2 regions of the Kitasatospora sp. NPDC096077 genome follow, and region 2 is predicted to be linked to the other one. Evidence: predicted binding sites of a transcription regulator. Region 2 holds the regulator's gene; the other holds the start of a gene.

Region 1 (11,259 bases), on a different contig from region 2:
GCGGCGACGACGGCGTCGGTGCCGTGCTCCCGCCCGGTCGGTCGGCGTGCTTCGAACAGCACGGAGCCGTCCTGGGCGAGCAGCGCGGCCTTCATGCCGGTGCCGCCTACATCGAGTGCGATGACGTGCTTCACGGAGGACAGTTTCCCTTGGTCTGGTCGAAGAGGTCTAGTCCAGTTGTCGGATTGGTCTGGTCCATACTGGGTGAGCTTTGTCTCGGCTGCGGGGGTGTGCGGGACTTTGTGCCCGAGGGCCCGACAGGGGGCGTTCGGCCACCGGTTGTTGCGCATCGTGCAATGAACCAGGGCACTTCGGTAACTACTCGGCGGGTGGGGTCGAGTGGTGTGGACCATTCGGTGGGCGATTTGGCAGTGTTGCGCTCCCCCCAGCCGGACGCGACCGTCCGGCCGTAGTTCCCCCGTAGTTCCCCCCGAAGGCGGTACCCGCGTTGGACAGGCGCGCCCACGTTTCCACCCGTGTGCTCGGAACGGCGTTGGCCGGAGCACTGGTGCTCACCGCGGTCAGCGCCTGCAGTGGGCAGGGCGACGGGCCGGTCACGCTCAAACTGGTCGCCGCGGACTACGGGGAGAGCATCGACACCAGCTCCAAGCACTACTGGGACGAGGTCGCCAAGGCCTTCGAGTCGGCCAACCCCGGCATCAAGGTCGAGGTCGAGGTCGACAGCTGGACCGACATCGGCAAGAAGGTCGACGACATGATCGCGGCCGGGAAGTCGCCGGACCTGCTGCAGACCGGCGGCTTCGCCGAGCAGGTCGCGGCGGACCGGCTGTACCCGGCCGCCGACGTGCTCTCGATGGACACCCAGGCCAAGTTCATGGACAACTTCGCCCACGCCGGGCAGGTGATCGGCACCCAGTACGGGATCCCGTTCGTGTCCTCGTCCCGGGTGCTCTTCTACAACAAGGCGGTCTTCCGGCAGGCGGGCATCTCCCAGCCGCCGACCACCTGGAACGAGCTGCGGGCCGCGGCCGAGAAGATCAAGGCCAAGGTGCCGGGGGTGACCCCGTACGGGCTCCCGCTCGGGCCCGAGGAGGCGCCGGCCGAGTCGATGCTGTGGACGCTGAGCGGCGGCGGCTCGCTCTCCGACGACGTCGGCAACTACACCATCGACAGCGACCAGAACCAGGCGACCTTCAGCTGGCTGAAGAACAACCTGGTCGGCACCGGGCTGACGTATCCGGACCCGGGCAAGATGAACCGCACGCCGGTGTTCCAGGACTTCGCCTCCGGGAAGGTCGCGATGCTGAACGGGCATCCGACGCTGCTCCGGATGGCCACCGCCGGGAAGATCGACTTCGGGACGGCGCCGATCCCGAAGAAGGACGGCGTGGGGAAGACCGGGAGCCTCGGGGTCGCGGACTGGATGATGGCGTTCAAGGCCAACGGGCACAAGAACGAGATCAAGAAGTTCCTGTCCTTCGTCTACGCGAAGGACAACCAGCTGAAGTTCGACGAGCAGTACAACCTGCTGCCGGTGACCCAGGACGCCTTCAACCAGATGTCCTCCGACCCGAAGCACGAGGACCTCAAGCAGTTCGCGGTCGGGCTGACCAACGCGAGCTTCTACCCGTTCGGGGACCCGGCCTGGGGCGAGGTCAGCAACCGGATCAAGACCGGGATCGGGCAGGCGGTGACCGGGGACCCGAAGCAGGTGCTCGGCGGGCTGCAGGACGCGGCGGTCAAGGAGGCGGCCCGGGTCCGTCGGCAGTAGGACCCGGGCCCGCCCGGCGGGGCCGTCCTCAGGGGAGGGTGATCGCGTAGGTCTTGCGGAGGGTCTCGTGGACCGTCCAGGTGGTGCGGTCGCCCGCGCGCAGGACGGCGCAGTCGCCCGGGCCGACGGTCAGGGTCGGGCCGCCCTCGATCTCGATGGTGGCCCGGCCGCTCAGCACCGTGAACACCTCGTCGGCCTCCACGTCGGTGACCACGCCCGGGGTGATCTGCCAGATGCCGCGCAGCTGGCGGCCGTCGGGGGACTCGGCGAGGACCCTTCCGGTGACCTCGGGGGTGCCGGAGACGATCTGGGACGGGTCGAGGGGCTCGGGGTCGAGCTCGGCGGTCGGGACGTGGACGGTGAAGCTCGGCGTGTTCGGCGTGGTCATGGGGGTGACGGTAGCCGGGCGGGGATGCCGGGGCGGGGGGCAGAGTGTGTCGGGGGCGGGGGCGAGGATGACACTTCGTAGCCAGGAGGTGTTCGTCGTGGGCGAGCTGAACGAGCTGAGTGAGCGGGACCGGGCGGTACTGGCGCTGGAGGGGCGGCAGTGGCGGACGGCGGGGGCCAAGGAGCGGGCGATCCGGGAGGAGCTGGGGCTCTCCTCGACCCGGTACTACCAGCTGCTGAACGCGCTGCTGGACCGGGAGGAGGCGTTGGCGTTCGCGCCGGTGCTGGTGAACCGGCTGCGGAGGGTCCGGGAGGCCCGGCGGGAGGCTCGTTGACGGGGGGCTCTCGGGAGGGTGGGTGGCCGGGGGCGGTTCCGGGGGTGGCCGCTCCGGGGGCTGGATGATTTTCGGACTGCCGACCCTGTCTGCGTATGCCTGGCCGCCGTTGGCAGTCTGAAAATCACCCGCAACGCCCCTCTCCGCGGCCACCCCCTCCACCGCCCCCTTCCGCAGCGCGTCCCTCTCGCCTGGTTGGTTCGTGGGGTGGGGTGGGGTGGGGTGCGGGTTAGGGGGTGGTTCTTTGCGGGCGCGCGGGCTTTCGCCCTGCGCGCCCGCTGGGGTGGTGGGGTGGGCGGGGGTGGGTATGGGCCTGGGTATGGCTCTTGACGAGATGGGCGTGCCGGTCACTGGTGCCGGGCGGGACGGGTGGCGGGCGATCGTGGCGGCGCCGGGGGATGCGGTGGTCGCGTTGGACTTCGACGGGACGTTGGCGCCGATCGTGGCGGATCCGGCGCGGGCGCGGGCGCATCCCGGGGTGGTGGCGGCGCTGCGGGGGCTGGCGTCGGTGGTCGGGGCCGTGGTGGTCGTCACCGGGCGGCCGGCCGGGGTGGCGGCGGAGTACGGCGGGTTCGCCCGGGTGCCGGGGCTGGTGGTGCTGGGGCACTACGGGGCCGAGCGCTGGGAGGGGGGCGTGCTGACGGCGCCGGAGGTGCATCCGGGGGTGGCCGGGGCCCGGGCGGCGTTGCCGGGGGTGCTGGCCCGGGTGGGGGCGCCCGAGGGGACGTGGGTGGAGGACAAGGGGCGCTCGGTGGCGGTGCACACCCGGCGGACGGCGGAGCCGGAACGGGCGCTGGAGCTGCTGCGGGCGCCGGTGGGGGAGCTGGCGGCCGAGCACGGGCTGGTGGTGGAGCCCGGGCGGCTGGTGCTGGAGCTGCGGCCGCCGGGGGTGGACAAGGGGGCGGCGCTGACCGGGTTCCTGCGGGAGCGCGGGGCCCGCTCGGTGCTCTACGCGGGGGACGACCTGGGGGACGTGGCGGCCTTCGCGGCGGTGGAGCAGTTGCGCGGGGACGGCGTCGCCGGGCTGCTGGTGTGCGCCGGGGCGGTGGGGGACGCGCCGGTGCGCGAGCTCGCCGACCGGGCGGATCTGGTGGTCGACGGGCCCGCGGGCGTGGTGGAGCTGCTGGAGGGCTTGGGGCGGGCGGTCAGAGCGCGTTGAGCTGGTCCAGGAACCACTGCTGCGGGGGGAGCGCGGTGGCCGCCGCGGCGAGCCGCTTGGTGCGGTCGGCGCGCTCCTCCGGGCTCATGGTGAGTCCGGCGTGCAGGGCCTCGGCGGTGGCGATCACGTCGTAGGGGTTGACGGTGAGGGCGTCGTCCTTGAGCTCGGCGTGGGCGCCGGCCTCCCGGGAGAGGACGAGGGCGCAGCCCCGGTCGGAGACCACCGGGACCTCCTTGGCGACCAGGTTCATGCCGTCCCGGATCGGGTTGACGAGGGCGACGTCGGCGAGGCGGTAGGCCGCCAGGGAGCGCGGGAAGTCGTCGTCGACGTGCAGGATCAGCGGCCGCCAGGTGGGGGTGGCGAACTCGGCGTCGATCTCCTCGGCCAGGCGTCGGACGGCGGCGGTGTAGTCGCGGTACTCGGCGAGGTCGGTGCGGGAGGGGTAGGCGAAGGCGATGTGCACCACCCGGTCGTGCCACTCGGGGCGGGTGCGGAGCAGGTGCCGGTAGGCCTGGAGGCCGCGGACGATGTTCTTGCTCAGCTCGGTGCGGTCCACCCGGACGACGGTGCGGCGGTCGCCGACGGCACTGCGCAGGGCGGCCAGGCGTTCGTCCACGTCGGGGCGGTGGGCGCGCTCGCGCAGGAAGTCGGCGTCGGCGCCCAGGGCGTGGACGCCCAGCCGGGTGGTGCGGCCGCTGGGGGTCCCCCCGGCCGAAGGCTGGGGGAGGGTGACGGTGAGCGCCTCGTGGTCGACGGTGGCGCCGAGGAGGTCCGCGCAGCAGGCGGCGAAGGCGCGGGCCCAGCGTTCGGTGAGGAAACCGGCCCGATCGGCGCCGAGGATGCCGGTCAGCACGGCCCGGCCGACATCGTCGGGGAGCAGCCGGTAGTACTCGGGCGGGGCCCACGGGGTGTGGGAGAAGTGGCCGATCCGCAGGTCGGGGCGGGCTGCGCGGAGCAGGGCCGGGGCGAGGGACAGGTGGTAGTCCTGCACCAGCACCGCGGCGCCCGGGGCGGCCTCGGCGGCCAGGGCGTCCGCGAAGGCGGCGTTGTAGGCCCGGTAGGCGGCCCACTCGGTGCGGAAACCGGCGTCGAAGGAGGGCGCGGTCGGCGTCGCGTAGAGCAGGTGGTGGACGAACCAGAGGGTGGAGTTGGCGACGCCGTTGTAGGCGCGGGCGAAGGTCTCCGGGTCGATGTCGAGCATCCGCACGGCCTGGCCGCCGACCTCGTGCCCGGCCCGGTCGAGCCGGCCCTCGGGGGCCTCCCGGGCGGCTCTGCGGTCGGCGTCGTTCAGGGCGGCGCAGACCCAGACGGCGTCCGGGTCGTCGATCGCGGACAGGCCGGAGACCAGGCCGCCGCCGCCGCGGCGCAGGGTCAGTGTGCCGTCGTCGGCGGTGCTGAAGGACACCGGTCCCCGGTTGGAGGCCACCAGGACGGGGGCGGTGCCGGTCGCACTCGAACGTTCGGTCGTGAGATCGCCCATGGTTGGGATGTTGCCGGGGGGTCGGGTCGGCAAACGTTTCGGCAGGCGGTTCAGTGGCGGGTCGCGTACTCGGGGACAGTGTGCATCGGCGGGCGCTCCAGGGCCGTCACCGGGTGGGTGTGGGCGGTGAAGGCGCGGGTGTCCGGGTCGCGGCTGAACTGGGTGAGGTGGGGGTGGACCAGGTCGGCGGAGGCCTTGAGGCGGTGGGTGCGGTCGAGCCGCTCCAGGGCGGTGCGGTAGATCGTGGCGGCCATCCGGCCGAGGGCCTGGCCGTCCTGGTGGCGGTGGTGCCGGACGCCGACGTCGACCTGGGCCAGGGCGTCCAGTCCGACCAGTTCCAGGGCGTCGACCAGCAGGCCGAGCTCGACGCCGTAGCCGGTGGGGAAGGGCAGCCGTTCGAGCAGCGGGCGGCGGGCCGCGTACTCGCCGCCGAGCGGCTGGACGAAGCCGGCGAGTTCCGGCCAGTGCAGGTTGAGCAGCGGGCGGGCGACGAGTTCGGTGACCCGGCCGCCGCCGACCGGCAGGACCGCCCCGCTCTCGGTCTCCAGCGGGCGGTCGTACATGGCCTTGACCAGCTGGACGGACTCGTCGGTCAGCAGCGGGCCGACGATGCCGGAGACGAAGGCCGGGTCGAACTCGCGCAGGTCGGCGTCCACGAAGCAGACGATGTCGCCGCGGGTGACCAGCAGCGAGCGCCAGAGCACCTCGCCCTTGCCGGGGACGGCGGGCAGCCGGGGCAGGATCCGGTCGCGGTGCTCCACCCGGGCGCCCGCGGCGGCGGCGACGGCGGCGGTGGCGTCGGTGGAGCCGGAATCCACCACGACGAGTTCGTCCACCAGGGGGATCCGCTCCATCAGCTCGCGCCGGACGGTGCGGACGATGTCGCCGACGGTGGCCTCCTCGTCCAGGGCCGGAAGGACGACGCTGACGGTGCGGCCGGTGCGCCGCTTGGCCTCCAGCAGGGTGTGCACCGGCCGGTCGGTCGCGCTCCACGAGCGGCGGCGGAGCCAGGACGCCGCCTGCGGGAGGAGCGCGGGGATCGGTTCGGCGGGCACGGTGACTCTCCTCGGCGGGATCGGGGTGGAACGGCTCATCTCGCTTGGCGGACGGACCCGTTCAGGGGTGACGCCTTCGGATACAGTCTTCGTACAGCGGTCGGACCTTTGCACGCCGGGGTCACCGTTGCGCACCGCCACAATTTCACAAGCTCATCCAGAGGGACTGAGGGAACGGCCCGTTGACGTCCCGGCAACCTTCTCGCTCGGCTGTCTGTCGACAGGCCCCGGCGGGACAGGTGCCAATTCCGGCCTGTGGCGCGACCGCGCCGCGGGGAAGATGAGGAGAGAGGCCTCCGCCATCATGGCCATCGACACTGCCGCACCTGTTTCCGTGGACCTCGGCCCCGCCGCCGCGCTGTCCTGTCGGGAGTGCGGAACCCGGTTCCCGCTCGGCCCCAGCTTCGCCTGCCTGGAGTGCTTCGGGCCGCTGGAGATCGCCTACGAGTTCGGGAGCGAGCGCGCCGAGGAGCTGCGCAAGCGGATCGAGTCCGGCCCCGCGTCCATCTGGCGGTACGCGCCGCTGCTGCCGGTGCCGGCCGACGTCGCCTCCAAGCCCAACCTGAACCCCGGCTGGACCCCGCTGGTCAAGGCGGACAACCTGGGTCGTGAGCTCGGCTTCACCGCGCAGCTGCACATCAAGGACGACTCCGGCAACCCCACCCACTCGTTCAAGGACCGGGTGGTGGCCTGCGCGATCGAGGCGGCCCGGGCGTTCGGGTACACCACGCTGTCCTGCTCCTCCACCGGCAACCTGGCCGGCGCGGTGGGCGCGGCGGCGGCCCGGGCCGGGTTCCGGTCCTGCGTCTTCATCCCGCACGACCTGGAGCAGGGCAAGGTCGTGATGGCCGGGGTGTACGGCGGCGAGCTGGTCGGCATCGAGGGCAACTACGACGACGTGAACCGCTTCTGCTCGGAGCTGATCGGGGACCCGGCCGGCGAGGGCTGGGGCTTCGTCAACGTCAACCTGCGGCCGTACTACGGCGAGGGCTCCAAGACGCTGGCGTACGAGATCTGCGAGCAGCTGGGCTGGCGCCTGCCGGAGCAGATCGTCATCCCGATCGCCTCCGGCTCCCAGCTGACGAAGATCGACAAGGGGCTGCAGGAGCTGATCAGGCTGGGGCTGGTCGAGGACCGGCCGTACCGGATCTTCGGCGCCCAGGCGGAGGGCTGCTCGCCGGTGTCGGCGGCGTTCAAGGCCGGCCGGGACGTGATCAAGCCGGTGAAGCCGGACACCATCGCCAAGTCGCTGGCGATCGGCAACCCGGCGGACGGCCCGTACGTGCTGGACATCGCCCGCCGCACCGGCGGCGCGGTCGAGGACGTCACGGACGCGGAGGTCGTGGCGGCGATCCGGCTGCTGGCCCGGACCGAGGGCATCTTCGCCGAGACCGCGGGCGGGGTGACCGTCGGCGTGCTGAAGAAGTTGGTCGAGACGGGTCAGCTGGACCCGGCCAAGGAGACCGTCGCGATCAACACCGGCGACGGCCTGAAGACCCTGGACGCCGTCTCCGAGGCCGGGATGACCGCCGTCATCCGCCCGACGCTGGACGCCTTCCACTCCGCCGGTCTCGCGTCCGCCTGAACCACCCCCACCCCGCAAGGAGAGCCATGAGCGCCAACGTCCGCATCCCCACCATCCTGCGCACCTACACCGGCGGTGCGGCCGAGGTGACCGCCGAGGGGGCCACCCTGGCCGAGGTCATCGCCCACCTGGAGCAGAACCACGCGGGCATCTCGGCCCGGATCCTGGACGACACCGGCAAGCTGCGCCGCTTCGTCAACGTGTACGTGAACGACGACGACGTGCGGTTCGCCGAGGGCCTGGCGACCGAGATCGGGGACGGCGCCAGCGTCTCGATCATTCCGGCGGTGGCCGGCGGCTGCTGAGCCGTTCGGCGGTCGCGTTTCCGGGTTGCTTTCCGGGTCGCCCCGCGCCGCCCGTGCGTACGGAATTCCACTCTCCGTACGCACGGGCGGCGCGTTCGCATTTCGGCGGGAATATTTCCCGCTCAAGTCGGAGTAGAGTGTGGCTCTGCTGGGAACAGGGCCGCCCTTCCGGCGCACGGGGTGCTTCGCCGGAGGTCGTCCGACCGGCGGGACCGGCCCGGGGTCGTTCCCGGGAAACATGTCAGGCAGATGTCAGAATTCCTGCGGGCATTTGGGTAATTCGTCCGCTATGTCCGGCGGCGAATGCCGAGTTCCTCCCGGTTTGTTCACTCTTGTCTCTTGACGGGCCCTCGGAATTCCCGGCGGTTGACCCTGTTGCAGAGGGCGTCGGTCCGGATACATTCAGCGGCGGTCGACGTAATCAACCGCTCACGGAAGCCGTCCGGCGCCCCCGTGCGGAGGATTGCGGCGTGCACGGCTGCGCTCAGGGGGGGTTCCCCGGGCCGGCCTTCAAACCAGACCCGGGCCCGCGACCTGCGGGACCGTGAAGGGCCAGCACAGCACTAGGGGAGTTCGGAATGGCTCAGGGCACCGTCAAGTGGTTCAACGCGGAGAAGGGCTACGGCTTCATCGCGGTCGACGGTGGTGCGGACGTCTTCGTCCACTACAGCGCGATCCAGATGGACGGCTACCGCACCCTCGAGGAGGGCCAGCGGGTCGAGTTCGAGATCTCCCAGGGACAGAAGGGCCCGCAGGCGGACATGGTCCGCGCGGCGGTCTGACCCCTTCCGACTCCAGGAGCTCGGCGCGGCCCACTGCTGGTGGACCTCCTGCTTCTCGACGGGCCCGTACGACACGCGTCGTACGGGCCCGTTCGCGTTGCCGTGCGGGCCTGTTCGCGTTCCCGTACGGGCCCGTCGGGCGGCTCGCGGGTTGCCGATTGGGCTTGCACTCGACCACCCGGAGTGCTAATCATTGGCGTTAGCACTCACAGTGTGAGAGTGACAGCGGACCGGGTCGGTGAGGCCCCCGGGAGCGGTAGGGGAATGGACCTCCGCGCACCAGGGCCGTCCGTCGCGGGCACCCCTTGGTCCGAGCAGTCGACCGTGTCCCGGAGGACCACTTCTGATGGCCAAGATCATCGCCTTTGATGAGGAAGCTCGCCGCGGCCTTGAGCGTGGCATGAACCAGCTCGCCGACGCCGTGAAGGTCACGCTCGGCCCCAAGGGCCGCAACGTCGTGCTGGAGAAGAAGTGGGGCGCCCCCACGATCACCAACGACGGTGTCTCCATCGCCAAGGAGATCGAGCTCGAGGACCCGTACGAGAAGATCGGTGCGGAGCTCGTCAAGGAGGTCGCCAAGAAGACGGACGACGTCGCGGGTGACGGCACCACCACCGCCACCGTGCTCGCCCAGGCCCTGGTTCGCGAGGGTCTGCGCAACGTCGCCGCCGGCGCCAACCCGATGGCCCTGAAGCGCGGTATCGAGAAGGCCGTCGCCGCCGTCTCGGACCAGCTGCTGGCCCAGGCCAAGGACGTGGAGACCAAGGAGCAGATCGCCTCCACCGCCTCCATCTCCGCCGCCGACACCCAGATCGGCGAGCTCATCGCCGAGGCCATGGACAAGGTCGGCAAGGAAGGCGTCATCACCGTCGAGGAGAGCAACACCTTCGGCCTGGAGCTTGAGCTCACCGAGGGCATGCGCTTCGACAAGGGCTACATCTCCGCCTACTTCGCCACCGACCTGGAGCGGATGGAGGCGACCTTCGAGGACCCGTACATCCTCATCGCCAACTCCAAGATCGGCTCGGTCAAGGACCTGCTCCCGCTGCTGGAGAAGGTCATGCAGAGCGGCAAGCCGCTCGTCATCATCGCCGAGGACGTCGAGGGCGAGGCCCTGTCGACCCTGGTCGTGAACAAGATCCGCGGCACCTTCAAGTCCGTCGCCGTCAAGGCCCCGGGCTTCGGCGACCGCCGCAAGGCCATGCTCGGCGACATCGCCATCCTCACCGGTGGCACCGTGATCTCCGAGGAGGTCGGCCTCAAGCTGGAGAACGCCGGCATCGACCTGCTGGGCACCGCCCGCAAGGTGGTCATCACCAAGGACGAGACCACCATCGTCGACGGTGGCGGCGACAGCGAGCAGGTCGCCGGTCGCGTGAGCCAGATCCGCGCCGAGATCGAGAACAGCGACTCGGACTACGACCGCGAGAAGCTCCAGGAGCGCCTCGCCAAGCTGGCCGGCGGCGTGGCCGTCATCAAGGCCGGCGCGGCCACCGAGGTGGAGCTCAAGGAGCGCAAGCACCGCATCGAGGACGCCGTCCGCAACGCCAAGGCCGCCGTCGAGGAGGGCATCGTCGCCGGTGGTGGCGTCGCGCTGCTGCAGGCCGGTGTCGCGTTCGACAAGCTGGAGCTGGACGGCGACGAGGCCACCGGTGCCAACATCGTCAAGGTCGCGCTGGAGGCCCCGATCAAGCAGATCGCGACCAACGCCGGCCTGGAGGGTGGCGTCGTGGTGGAGAAGGTGCGCAACCTCCCCGCCGGTCACGGCCTGAACGCCGCCACCAACGAGTACGTCGACCTGGTCGCCGCGGGCATCATCGACCCGGCCAAGGTCACCCGCTCCGCGCTGCAGAACGCCGCCTCCATCGCGGCGCTGTTCCTCACCACTGAGGCCGTCATCGCCGACAAGCCGGAGAAGGCCGCCGCGGCCGCCGGCGGCGGCATGCCGGGCGGTGACATGGACTTCTGATCCTGATCGGATTCCCGGTCGGATCGTCGATCCTCGTCCGCGTGGGCGGTTCCCTTCGGGGGGCCGCCCACGCGGCGTTTCCGGGGGCCGTCCATGCGGCGTTCCGGGGGTCGCCCACGCGGCGTTTCGGGGTTCCGGCGTTTCCGCGGAGAATGGACGGATGGCTTCCGACGACATCGAGACCGCCCTGCACAACGCCCGGGCGCTGATCCTGGCCGACCTCACCGCGCGGGACGTGGCGGACGCCGCCGTCGTCTCGCTGGTGGAGCAGGCCGTCGCCCACCGCCGCTGGTGGCTGGAGCAGTGGCCGGACGGCACCGAGTACGTGCTCGGGCTGGTCGCCCAGGACGTCCAGGACGCCCTGTTGGAGGCGTACGGGCGGTGGCCGCTGTGCACCGCCTGCGTGGCCGACGGGGACCCGCACGCGCTCGGCGTGGAGCCGGAGTTGGGGCCGGAGCCGCACTGGGTGT
Region 2 (11,259 bases):
CGGGTGCTTCTCGGGGATGACGATCCGGGCGCTCACCCGGCCGTCCCCGGCCGGTTCGGGGCGCGACTGTCCGTCGGTACGGGTCTGCGATGTCTCACTCATGGGTCGGCGCTGGGCCTGCCTCATCCCATCCGTGGTGTCGTGTGCCGCTCGGTCTCTCCGGGGCACCAGGGTACGCCGCGAGCGTGATCGCTGCGGCGGGCGGCGGGGCCGCACCCGTCGATGCTGCGGCAGATCGCGGGGCGATGCGAGCGCTTTTCGCCCGGCCCGCCGCGGCGTTCACGGGTGGCGGCGGGCCGGGACCGGCACCCGCGCGAGGTCCTCGGCGAGCACCAGCTCCCCGTCGAAGTGCTTGCGGGCGTCGGCCAGGTGCTGCCCCAGGTCCGGGTAGCGCTGGGAGAAGTGGGTCAGCACCAGGGTGCGCACCCCGGCCTCGGCGGCGGCCTTGGCGGCCTGGCCGGCGGTGAGGTGCCCGTGCTCCTCGGCGAGCCGGGCGTCGGCGTCACTGAAGGTCGCCTCGACCACCAACAGGTCGGCGCCCTCGGCGAGTTGGTGCACGCCCTCGCAGAGCCGGGTGTCCATCACGAAGGCGAACCTCTGGCCCGGCCGCGGCTCGCTGACCTGGTCCAGGGTGACGGTGCGGCCGTCCGCCTCGATCGCGCCCTCGTGCTGGAGCCGGCCGACCGCGGGGCCGTGCACGCCGAACGCGGCGAGCCGCTCGGGCACCAGGCGGCGCCCGTCCGGCTCGGACAGCCGGTAGCCGAAGGACTCCACCGGGTGGTCGAGGCGGACCGCGTCCAACGCGAAGCGGGCGCCGGGCGCGGGCAGCGGGCCGGGCTCGTCGATCGGCCGGGGCCGCAGCACCGCCGTCTCGTGGTAGGCGGTGGCGTGCCGCAGCCGCTCGAAGTAGACCTCGCCGGAGGCCGGGAAGTAGACGTCCACCGGGTGCGGGACCCGGTCAAGGTTGATCCGCTGGATCACCCCGGCGAGGCCCAGGCAGTGGTCGCCGTGGAAGTGGGTCACGGCGATCCGGGTGATCTGGGTGGCCGAGACCCCGGCGTGCAGCATCTGCCGCTGGGTGCCCTCGCCGGGGTCGAACAGCACGCCCTCGCCGTCCCAGCGGAGCAGGTAGCCGTTGTGGTTGCGGTGCCGGGTGGGCACCTGGCTGGCGGTGCCGAGGACGACGAGTTCGCGCGGGGACACCTGGGCTCAGACCATGCTCTCGGTCATGTGCCTGCCGCCGAGCACGTGCACGTGGGCGTGGAAGACGGTCTGCCCGGCGCCCGCACCGGTGTTGAAGATCAGCCGGTAGTCCTGGATGCCCTCGTCCCGGGCCACCGCGCCCGCCTCGGCGAGCAGTTCACCGGCGATCTCCGGTTCGGCGGCGGCCAGCGCGGCGGCGTTCGGGTAGTGGAGGTGCGGGATGACCAGGACGTGCACGGGGGCCTTGGGGGCGATGTCGCGGAAGGCGAGGGTGCGCTCGGTCTTGCGCACCACGGTCGCCGGGATCTCGCCCGCCACGATCTTGCAGAACAGGCAGTCGGGCTGCGGCTCGCCGGCCATCGGGGTCTCCTCGTTTCGGTGGGTCTCTGTCGTCGTGGCGCCGTACGGCCGCAGCCTAGCCGAGCCGTTCACGCCCAGGGCAGCGGCGGCCCGGTGCGGGCCGGGGTGCGGGCCAGGGTCTCCAGCGCGATCCGGACGCCCTCGGCCAGCTGGGGGTCCTGACCGGCCGCCCAGTGGTGCGGGGCGAACGGCACCTCGACGTCCGGGTCGACGCCGTGGTTCTCCAGGCCCCAGCCGTAGTTCTCCAGCCACATCGCGTACTTGGGCTGGGTGACCAGGGTGCCGTCGACCAGCTGGTAGCGGCTGTCGATGCCGATCACCCCGCCCCAGGTGCGGGTGCCGACCACCGGACCGATGCCGAGCGCCTGGACGGCCGCGTTGACCACGTCGCCGTCCGAGCCGGACAGCTCGTTGGCGATCGCGACCACCGGCCCGCGCGGGGCGTCCATCGGGTAGGGCACCCGGTGGTCGGTGTCCCGGATCGCGTACCAGCCGACGATCCGCCGGGCCAGCTTCTCTATCACCAGCTGCGAGGTGTGGCCGCCGCGGTTGTCCCGGACGTCCACGATCAGGCCCTCCCGGGCCATCTCGGTGGACAGGTCGCGGTGCAGCTGGGCCCAGCCGGCCGTCTGCATGTCGGGGATGTGCAGGTAGCCGAGCCGCCCCCCGGACAGCTCGCGCACCGCGGCCCGCCGGCCGGCCACCCAGTCGTGGTAGCGCAGCGCCTCCTCGTCGGCGAGCGGGACGACCACCGGGTGGCGCGGGTCGCCGCCGTCCTTCCCGGCCACGGTCAGCTCGACCGGCTGACCGGCGGTGCCGGCCAGCAGCGGCGCCGGGCCGGTGACCGGGTCCACCGGGCGGCCGTTGACGGCGAGCAGGGCGTCGCCCGGGCGGATCGCGACACCGGGCGCGGCCAGCGGCGAGCGGGCCCGGGGGTCGGAGGACTCGCCGGGCAGGATCCGGTCGATCCGCCACCGTCCGCCGTCCCGGACCAGGTCGGCGCCCAGCAGGCCCTGGCGCCGGGCGGGTTCGGTGTAGCGGCCGTACGGCACCACGTAGGCGTGCGAGGTGCCGAGCTCGCCGTGCACCTCCCAGAGCAGGTCGACCAGTTCGTCGTGCGAGCCGACCCGCTCGACCAGCGGCCGGTAGCGCTCCAGGATCCCGGCCCAGTCCACGCCGCCGAGGTCGGGGCGCCAGAAGTTGTCCCGCATCAGCCGGCCGTTCTCGGCGTACATCTGCCGCCACTCGGCGGCCGGGTCGACGGTCACCCGCAGCCGGGCCAGGTCGACGGCGGTCTCCTCGTCCTCGCCGCCGGCCTTGTGGTCGGCCGGGACGATCCGCAGTTCGCCCTCGTCCTGCACGGCCACCCGGGTGCCGTCCCCGCTGACCGCGAAGTCGTCGACGCCGTGCACCAGTTGCTCGACCCGGCGCTTGCGCAGGTCGAAGCGCTCCAGCACCGGACGGGGCCGGTCGTCGTCCAGCGAGGCCGCGCCGTCGCCGAGTTCGCCGAGCAGCGGCGCCCTGGTCCAGAGCAGCCCGTCCTTGGCGGCGCGCAGCGCGTGGAAGCGGCCGCCCTCGACCGGGAAGGGGACGATCCGGTCGGCGATGCCCGCCAGGTCCACCACGGTCGCCGGGGCGGCCTCCGCCGCGCCCGCCTTGGGCTCGTCCTCCTCCCCGCCCGGCGCCCGCCCGGCCCGCCGCGGCCCGAACGGGGACGGCGTCTCGGCGGCGAGGGTGACCAGGTACGGGCGGCAGCCGTTCGGGAAGGACAGGTCGAAGGAGTGGGCGTCGTAGACCGGGTCGAAGGTGCGCACCGACAGGAAGGCCAGGTAGCGGCCGTCCGCGGTGAAGGCGGGCGAGGTGTCCAGGAAGCGCTGCGGGGTGACCTCGCCGACGGTGCGGGTGGCCAGGTCGGCCAGCACGATCTGGCGCAGCGAGTACGGGCCCATCCGGTGCACCGGGCGGGACCAGGCCAGGTGGGCCGAGTCCGGGCTGAACACCAGCCCGCTGACCTCGCCGTCGCCACTGCGGTCCAGCTGGTGCACGGCGCCGTCGGCCAGGGCGACCAGCAGCACCCGGCCGTCGTGCACGCCGAGCGCCGCCCGCTTCCCGTCCGGGGAGACCACCAGCGAGTTGACCCGGCCGAGCTGTCCGGCGGCCAGCCGGCGCCGCTCGGGGCCGTGCACGGCGGGGGCGTACTCCAGGGCGTCCTCGCCCTCGGCGTCGGTCACCCAGAGCACGCCCTGGGCGCCGTCCGCGCCCGGCACCACCCGGGCCAGCCGGGCGCGCACGCCCGGGGTCTCGTCCAGCACCCGGGCCGGGCCCTCCCGGTGGGTCAGCCAGTGCACGCTGCCGCGCACCACCGCGGCGCTGGCCCGGCCGGTGCGGTCCGGGGCGACGGAGTCGAGCCAGTGCGCGGCGGACACCGGGCGGGGGCGGCGGCCGGTGCGCGGGCCGGCCAGCCGGACGTCCAGGCGGCGCGGCGCGGCGGTGTCCAGGTCGTCCAGCAGCCAGAGGTCGCCGGCCCGGTGGAAGACCACCCGGGTGCCGTCGGTGCTCGCACCGCGGGCGTAGAAGCCGTCCGGGTCGGTGCCGTGCCGGCGCAGGTCGGTGCCGTCCGGGAGGCTGGACCACAGCTCGCCGACGCCCTGGTGGTCGGACAGGAAGGCGATCCGGCTGCCGCGCCCGCCGTCCCCGGCGACCCACAGCGGGGAGTCGAGCTGCCCGTCCAACTCCTCGTGGATCCGCGTGAATTCGTCCCGGCCGAGCCACAGCCGGCCCGCCCGGCCGCCCCGGTAGCGCTTCCACCAGGCCGGCTCGCGGTTGTTGAAGGTGGCCAGCAGCACGCGGTCGCCGTCCGGTTCGAAGGCCAGCCCGCCGACCGGCCCGTACGACAGCCGCACCGGCGGGCCGCCGTCCAGCGGCAGCGCGTGCGCCCAGCTGCGGCGCCCCCCGGCCTCGCCCGCGCCGGTGGTGGCGATCGGACGCCCGTCCGCGGTCCACCCCTGCACCCGGGTCGCCTCGTTGCCCCAGTGGGTGAGCCGCCGGGACGGACCGCCGTCCACCGGCACCACGTGCACCTCGGGGGCGCCGTCCCGGGTCGAGGTGAAGGCGATGAGCCGCCCGTCCGGGGAGAACCGGGGGTGGCGCACCGGCAGGTGATCGGCGGTCAGCCGCCAGGCCCGGCCGCCGTCCAGCGGGGCGAGCCAGAGGTCGTCCTCGGCGACGAAGGCGGCCAGGTCACCGTGCAGATGGGGATGGCGCAGATAGGCGCCCGCGGAGGTGCTCAGGGAGTCCGTCACGCCGCCAGCGTAGGCAGGTGCGGGTACGAGCCGCTCCGTTTTCGGCAACTCCCGCCCGGCGCGCGGGGGTTACGCCCAGCGCCCGGTGCGCCCCAGCAGCAGCGCCCCGGCCGCCACCCCGGCGGTCGAGGTGCGCAGCACCGACGGGCCCAGCCGGTACGGCTTCGCGCCCGCCTCGGCGAAGGCGGCCAGCTCCTCCGGGGAGACCCCGCCCTCCGGGCCGACCACCAGCACGATGTCCCCGGCGTCCGGCAGGGCGGCCTGCGCCAGCGGCTCGGCGCCCTCCTCGTGCAGCACGGCGGCGAGCGCGGCCTGTGCCAGCAGCGGGGCCAGCTGCCGGGTGGTCATCGGCTCGCGCACCTCGGGGAAGCGCAGCCGGCGGGACTGCTTGCCCGCCTCCCGGGCGGTGGCCCGCCACTTGGCGAGCGCCTTGGCGCCGCGCTCGCCCTTCCACTGGGTGATGCAGCGCGAGGCGGACCAGGGGACCACCACGTCCACGCCGACCTCGGTCATGGTCTCCACGGCCAGCTCGCCGCGGTCGCCCTTGGGCAGCGCCTGGACGACGACGATCCGCGGGGCCGGCTCCGGCTCCCGGCGCACCGCGGTGACGGTGACCTCGATCGCGTCCTTGCCGAGCACCGCGGCGACGGTGCCGTCCACGCCGAGTCCCAGGCCGTCCGCCAGGGTCACCGCCTCGCCGGCCGCCAGCCGCTTCACCGCGGCCGCGTGCCGCCCCTCCGCCCCGTCCAGCCGCACCACGGCCCCGGGCGCGGCGGCGGCGAGCCGCTCGGTCTCGACGACGAAGACGGGCGCGGTCATGACGGGGGAACCTCCGGGGGAACGGGACGTGGGACAACGCGAAGGGGGTGCCGGGGCTGGCCCCCGGCACCCCCTCACGGACGGCTACCGGCCGTTGAAGGCGTCCTTCAGGCGCGAGAACAGCCCCTGCTGGCCCGGCGCGAACTGGCCGGACGGGCGCTCCTCGCCGCGCAGTACGGCGAGCCGGCGCAGCAGTTCCTCCTGCTCGGCGTCGAGCTTGGTGGGCGTCTGCACCTCGACGTGCACTATCAGGTCGCCCCGGCCGCCGCCGCGCAGGTGGGTGATGCCCCTGCCGTGCAGCGGGATCGACTGGCCGGACTGGGTGCCGGGCCGGATGTCGACCTCCTCCAGCCCGTCCAGGGTCTGCAGCGGCACCTGGGTGCCGAGCGAGGCGGCCGTCATCGGGATGGTGACGGTGCAGTGCAGGTCGTCGCCGCGCCGCTGGAACACCGCGTGGGTGGTCTCGGCGATCTCGACGTACAGGTCGCCGGCCGGGCCGCCGCCGGGGCCGACCTCGCCCTCGCCGGCCAGCTGGATCCGGGTGCCGTTGTCGACACCGGCCGGGATCTTGACCGTCAGGGTGCGGCGGGCCCGCACCCGGCCGTCGCCGGCGCACTCGGGGCACGGGGTCGGCACGACGGTGCCGAAGCCCTGGCACTGCGGGCAGGGGCGCGAGGTCATGACCTGGCCCAGGAAGGAGCGGGTCACCTGGGAGACCTCGCCCTTGCCGCGGCACATGTCACAGGTCTGCGCGGAGGTGCCGGGGGCCGCGCCCTCGCCGCTGCAGGTGGTGCAGGTGACGGCGGTGTCGACCTGGAGTTCCTTGGTGGTGCCGAAGGCGGCCTCCTCCAGGGTGATCTCCAGCCGAATCATGGCGTCCTGGCCGCGGCGGGTGCGCGAGCGCGGGCCGCGCTGGCCGGCCGCGGCGCCGAAGAAGGCGTCCATGATGTCGGAGAAGCCGAAGCCCGCCGCGCCGGCCCCGAAGCCGCCCGCGCCGCCGCCGGGCGACAGCGGGTCGCCGCCGAGGTCGTAGACCTGACGCTTCTGCGGGTCGGAGAGCACCTCGTAGGCGGCGTTGATCTCCTTGAACCGCTCCTGCGTCTTCGGGTCCGGGTTGACGTCCGGGTGCAGTTCGCGTGCCAGGCGCCGGAACGCCTTCTTGATCTCGTCCTGCCCCGCATCCCGTCGGACGCCGAGTACCGCGTAGTAGTCCGTGGCCACCAAATGCTCCGCTTGTTCCGCCTGTAGTAGTGCTGCGACTGGTCACCGCCGTTGAATCCCTCAACGGCGGCTGCTTGCTACGACTCGGCCAGGATCTGACCCACGTACCGTGCCACCGCCCGCACCGCCCCCATTGTGCCCGGGTAGTCCATCCGGGTCGGACCGATCACACCTAGTTTGGCCACGCTCTCGTCGCCCGAACCGTAACCGACGGAGACGACCGAGGTGGAATTCAGCCCCTCGTACGCGTTCTCCCGCCCGATCCGGACCGTCATCGCGGCGTCGGTGGTCTCACCCAGGAGGCGGAGCAGGACGACCTGCTCCTCCAGGGCCTCCAGCACCGGCTGGATGGTGAGCGGGAAGTCGTGCCCGAAACGGGTCAGGTTGGCCGTGCCGGCCAGCATGATCCGTTCCTCGTTCTGTTCGGCGAGCGCCTCGAACAGCGTCGCCAGGACCGTACTGACGGTCGGGCGGTCGGCCTGTTCGAAGACCGCCGGCAGCTCCTCCAGCAGCCCCGGGACGTCCGGCAGCCGCTGACCGGCCGCCCGCGCGTTGATCCGCGACCGCAGGTCCGCCAGGACCGTCTCGCCGACCGTGCCCGGGCAGTCGACCATCCGCTGCTCGACCCGGCCGGTGTTGGTGATCAGCACCAGCATCACCTTGGCCGGGGCCAGCGCCACCAGCTCGATGTGCCGGACGGTCGAGCGGGTGAGCGAGGGGTACTGCACCACGGCGACCTGCCGGGTCAGCTGCGCGAGCAGCCGCACCGTGCGGGTGACCACGTCGTCCAGGTCGACGGCGCCGTCCAGGAAGTGCCGGATCGCCCGGCGCTCCGGGGAGCTCATCGGCTTGATCTCGGCGAGCTTGTCGACGAACAGCCGGTAGCCCTTGTCGGTGGGGATCCGCCCCGCACTGGTGTGCGGCTGGTGGATGTACCCCTCCTCCTCCAGCGCCGCCATGTCGTTGCGCACCGTCGCCGGGGACACCCCGAGGTTGTGCCGCTCCACCAGGGCCTTGGAGCCCACCGGCTCCTCGGTGCCCACGTAGTCCTGGACGATCGCGCGCAGCACGGCGAGCTTGCGGTCGTCCAGTTGGCGGACCTCTCCGGCCATGGGGCACGCACCTCCGTCTTCGCGCGTTGTCCGTCTGTGATGCTGCGAGCCGCTCCTGCGGAGGGGCCCGACCTTGGCACTCTGCGCACACGAGTGCCAAAACCGTACCTGCCAGTGTACGGCCCGGGTCCTACCGCAGGAACGGCCCGACCGGGGTGATCCTGCCCGCAGTTCCGGACGGCCGCCACGACACTCCGTGTGCCGGGGTGGTGCCCCGGGGCCGTCCGGGTGGCAGCATCGAAAGCGACGGCGAACGGAGGAGCAAGCAATGTCGAGCTCGGGCCAGCACACCCGTTTCGCGCCCGACCGCGGCCTGACCGGCCGCATGGTCGCGACGATGTTCGTGATCGGGCTGCTGTACGTCGGTTTCACGGGCCTGCTGATCGTGCTGCTGCGCGGGGCCTGGCCGCTGATCGTGCTGATCTCCGGCGGGCTGTTCGTGGCCCAGTTCTGGTTCAGCGACAAGATCACCGAGCGGGCGATGGGCGCCCGTCCGGTGACCGAGGAGGAGTACCCCCAGCTGCACGGCACCATCGACCGGCTCTGCGCGCTGGCCGACATGCCCAAACCCCGGGTGGCGGTCGCGGACAACGACATGCCGAACGCCTTCGCCACCGGCCGCAACCCGCAGAACGCCGTGGTGTGCGTCACCACCGGCCTGCTGCGCCGGCTCGAACCGGAGGAGCTGGAGGGCGTCCTCGCGCACGAGCTGTCGCACGTCGCCCACCGGGACGTCGCGGTGATGACCATCGCCGGCTTCCTCGGGGTGCTCGCCGGGGCGATGACCCGGATCGCGATGTACGGCGGGTTCATGGGCGGCGGGCGCAACAACAACGACCAGAACGCGGCCATCGCGGCGCTGATCATCCCGCTGGTGTCGATCGTGGTCTACGCGATCAGCTTCCTGCTCACCCGGCTGCTGTCCCGCTACCGCGAGCTGGCCGCCGACCGGGCCGCCGCCCAGCTCACCGGCCGACCCAGCGCGCTGGCCTCGGCCCTGACCAAGGTGACCGGGCAGATCGCCGCCATCCCCAGCGAGGACCTGCGCAAGTCGCAGCCCTACAACGCCTTCTACTTCGCCCCCGCGCTGAGCGCCAAGGAGACCGCCGCCCAGCTGTTCTCCACCCACCCGACGCTGGAGAAGCGGCTGGCCCAGCTGGCGAAGATCTCCGAGCAGCTCGGCCGCTGACCCCCGACCCGGAAGGCACCCCCGTGGGAATCCTGGACGCCCTGTTCGGCCGCACCAAGCCCGTCAAACCCGACCTCGACCAGCTGTTCGGCCTGCCGTCCGCCGCGCTCACCCTGGAGGCCGGGGCCGGGTTCCTGCCCACCGGGCTGGGCTCGGTCTGCTTCGCGGCCGTCGAGGGCGGGGCCTTCGTCCAGGTGGAACAGCAGGTCCGGGCCCTGCTGGACGCCGACACCGAACGCGGCGGCGTCCCGGTGGAGGCCTCCAAGGACGGCTACGGCTACTCCTGGCTGCTCGCCCGGCACACCCCCGAGGAACTGCCGGAGCTGGTGAACGACCTGCACGCGGTCAACAGCGAGCTGGAGGCCAACGGCTTCGGGCCGCAGCTGCTCTGCTCGCTGGTCGCCTTCCGCAACCCGGAGGGGCAGTCGCTGGCCCTGGTCTACCTCTACAAGCGCGGCACCTTCTACCCGTTCGCCCCGATGCCCGGCGGCGGGGAGCGGCGCAACAGCCCGCTGGAGCTCCAGGTCAACGCGCTGCTGGGGAACGACCTGCGGCTGGAGAAGGACCTCAGCCGCTGGTTCCCGGTCTGGGGCGCACCGGGCCTCTGACGCCCCGTCCGTAGACTCGCCACCATGCGCAGCCACCAGTACGGACCGGACCTCACCCCGCCGTGGAAGAAGCAGGCCCCCGCCCCGGAGGTGCCCGCGGAGCGGGACCTGGTGGTCGAGGAGGCGGCCACCGGCTACTGCGGGGCGGTGGTGCGCTGCGAGAAGACCGCCGAGGGGTTCACCGTCACCCTGGAGGACCGCTTCGGCCGGCACCGGGTCTTCCCGATGGTCCCGCGCGGCTTCCTGCTGGAGGGCCGGACGGTCACCCTGGTCCGCCCGACCGCCCCCGCGGCGCCCCGCACCCCTGCCCGCACCGCCTCCGGCTCCCTCGCCGTCCCCGGCGCCCGCGCCCGGGTCGCCCGCGAGTCCCGGATCTATGTGGAGGGGCGGCACGACGCCGAACTGGTCGAGCGGGTCTGGGGCGACGACCTGCGGATCGAGGGCGTCGTCGTCGAGTACCTGCGGGGCATCGACGACCTCCCGGCGATCGTCGCCGACTTCGCCCCCGGCCCCGGCCGCCGCCTCGGCGTCCTGGTCGACCACCTGCTCCCCGGCACCAAGGAGCACCGGATCGCCGCCCGGGTCACCGGCGACTCGGTGCTGGTCGTCGGCCACCCCTACATCGACATCTGGCAGGCCGTGAAGCCGTCGTCCGTGGGCATCCCCGGCTGGCCCGCCGTCCCGCGGGGGGAGGACTGGAAGGAGGGCACCTGCCGCCGCCTCGGCTGGCCGGTGGACACCCCGGCGGCCTGGAAGCGAATCCTGTCGAAGGTGGACAGCTACAAGGACCTGGAGCCCGAACTCCTCGCGAAGGTCGAGGAGTTGATCGACTTCACGGCCCTCCCGGAGTGACCCCGGGGGAATTCAGAAGTCATCAGATCCACGCCCAGTGCACCCACCGGAACGACCTCACCAAACAGACTGGTCCTCATTGAAAGGTAGTCGGGCTCCCCGGCAAGGGTTTCCCGGCTCGGCTCGGTCAGTAGCACGCAGACGGCCTCACCCGGGTCAACGATGAGATATGCCGGGATTCCGGCCTCCGCGTAGAGCCCCCGCTTCGAGTAATAGTCCCTGAGCGAGCTCGCCCCTGAGACTACCTCGACCACCATGGCAGCCACAGCGACGTCAATCGCCGCACTCTCGAGAACCACGAGATCCGGCTGCAGCCGGCTGCCGCATCCCCAGTAGGCGAGGTCCTGCTTGGTCAGCCGGTACCACAGCTCGTGGGGGACCTGATGGATGAGGGACGCGACGATGAGGTTGGTCGTCATGTCGGAGCTCAGAGACAGCAGGATCTCCCCGGAGATGAGCTCGGCGCGGACACCCTCTGGGACGTCGAGCTCCTCCAGAACCCTCCACGATCGCGCACTTGGAGTAGTCACGCGAACACGATAGCCGTGAATCAGTCCACCAGGTCGCGGACGACGGCATCCGCCAGCAGCCTG

What was found. Region 2 encodes HrcA, which represses chaperone genes, less so after heat shock. Its sites were predicted from a motif close to TTNGCACTCNGNNNNNCNGAGTGCNAA; they were not measured.
Region 1: the regulator HrcA is predicted to act here: its motif matches at 8,984-9,010, upstream of groL (chaperonin GroEL).

The regions. Positions count from the first base shown of each region.
Region 1 covers NZ_JBEOSV010000056.1:16,208-27,466, forward strand. The annotation lists gene ABTZ03_RS33025 (ROK family protein) at 1-134, opposite strand, end outside; gene ABTZ03_RS33030 (extracellular solute-binding protein) at 494-1,732, shown strand; gene ABTZ03_RS33035 (cupin domain-containing protein) at 1,761-2,120, opposite strand; gene ABTZ03_RS33040 (DUF3263 domain-containing protein) at 2,188-2,454, shown strand; gene otsB (trehalose-phosphatase) at 2,774-3,613, shown strand; gene ABTZ03_RS33050 (alpha,alpha-trehalose-phosphate synthase (UDP-forming)) at 3,600-5,093, opposite strand; gene ABTZ03_RS33055 (glucosyl-3-phosphoglycerate synthase) at 5,144-6,148, opposite strand; SAM riboswitch class I at 6,299-6,435, shown strand; gene thrC (threonine synthase) at 6,453-7,733, shown strand; gene ABTZ03_RS33065 (MoaD/ThiS family protein) at 7,760-8,038, shown strand; gene ABTZ03_RS33070 (cold-shock protein) at 8,617-8,820, shown strand; gene groL (chaperonin GroEL) at 9,167-10,789, shown strand; gene ABTZ03_RS33080 (DUF8819 family protein) at 10,950-11,259, shown strand, end outside.
Region 2 covers NZ_JBEOSV010000002.1:127,090-138,348, reverse strand. The annotation lists gene ABTZ03_RS02425 (PhoH family protein) at 1-102, opposite strand, end outside; gene ABTZ03_RS02420 (ribonuclease Z) at 280-1,203, opposite strand; gene ABTZ03_RS02415 (histidine triad nucleotide-binding protein) at 1,210-1,563, opposite strand; gene ABTZ03_RS02410 (S41 family peptidase) at 1,632-4,865, opposite strand; gene ABTZ03_RS02405 (16S rRNA (uracil(1498)-N(3))-methyltransferase) at 4,935-5,684, opposite strand; gene dnaJ (molecular chaperone DnaJ) at 5,769-6,905, opposite strand; gene hrcA (heat-inducible transcriptional repressor HrcA) at 6,983-8,017, opposite strand; gene htpX (zinc metalloprotease HtpX) at 8,286-9,206, shown strand; gene pspAB (PspA-associated protein PspAB) at 9,230-9,814, shown strand; gene ABTZ03_RS02380 (DUF3097 domain-containing protein) at 9,839-10,666, shown strand; gene ABTZ03_RS02375 (Uma2 family endonuclease) at 10,594-11,196, opposite strand; gene hemW (radical SAM family heme chaperone HemW) at 11,217-11,259, opposite strand, start outside.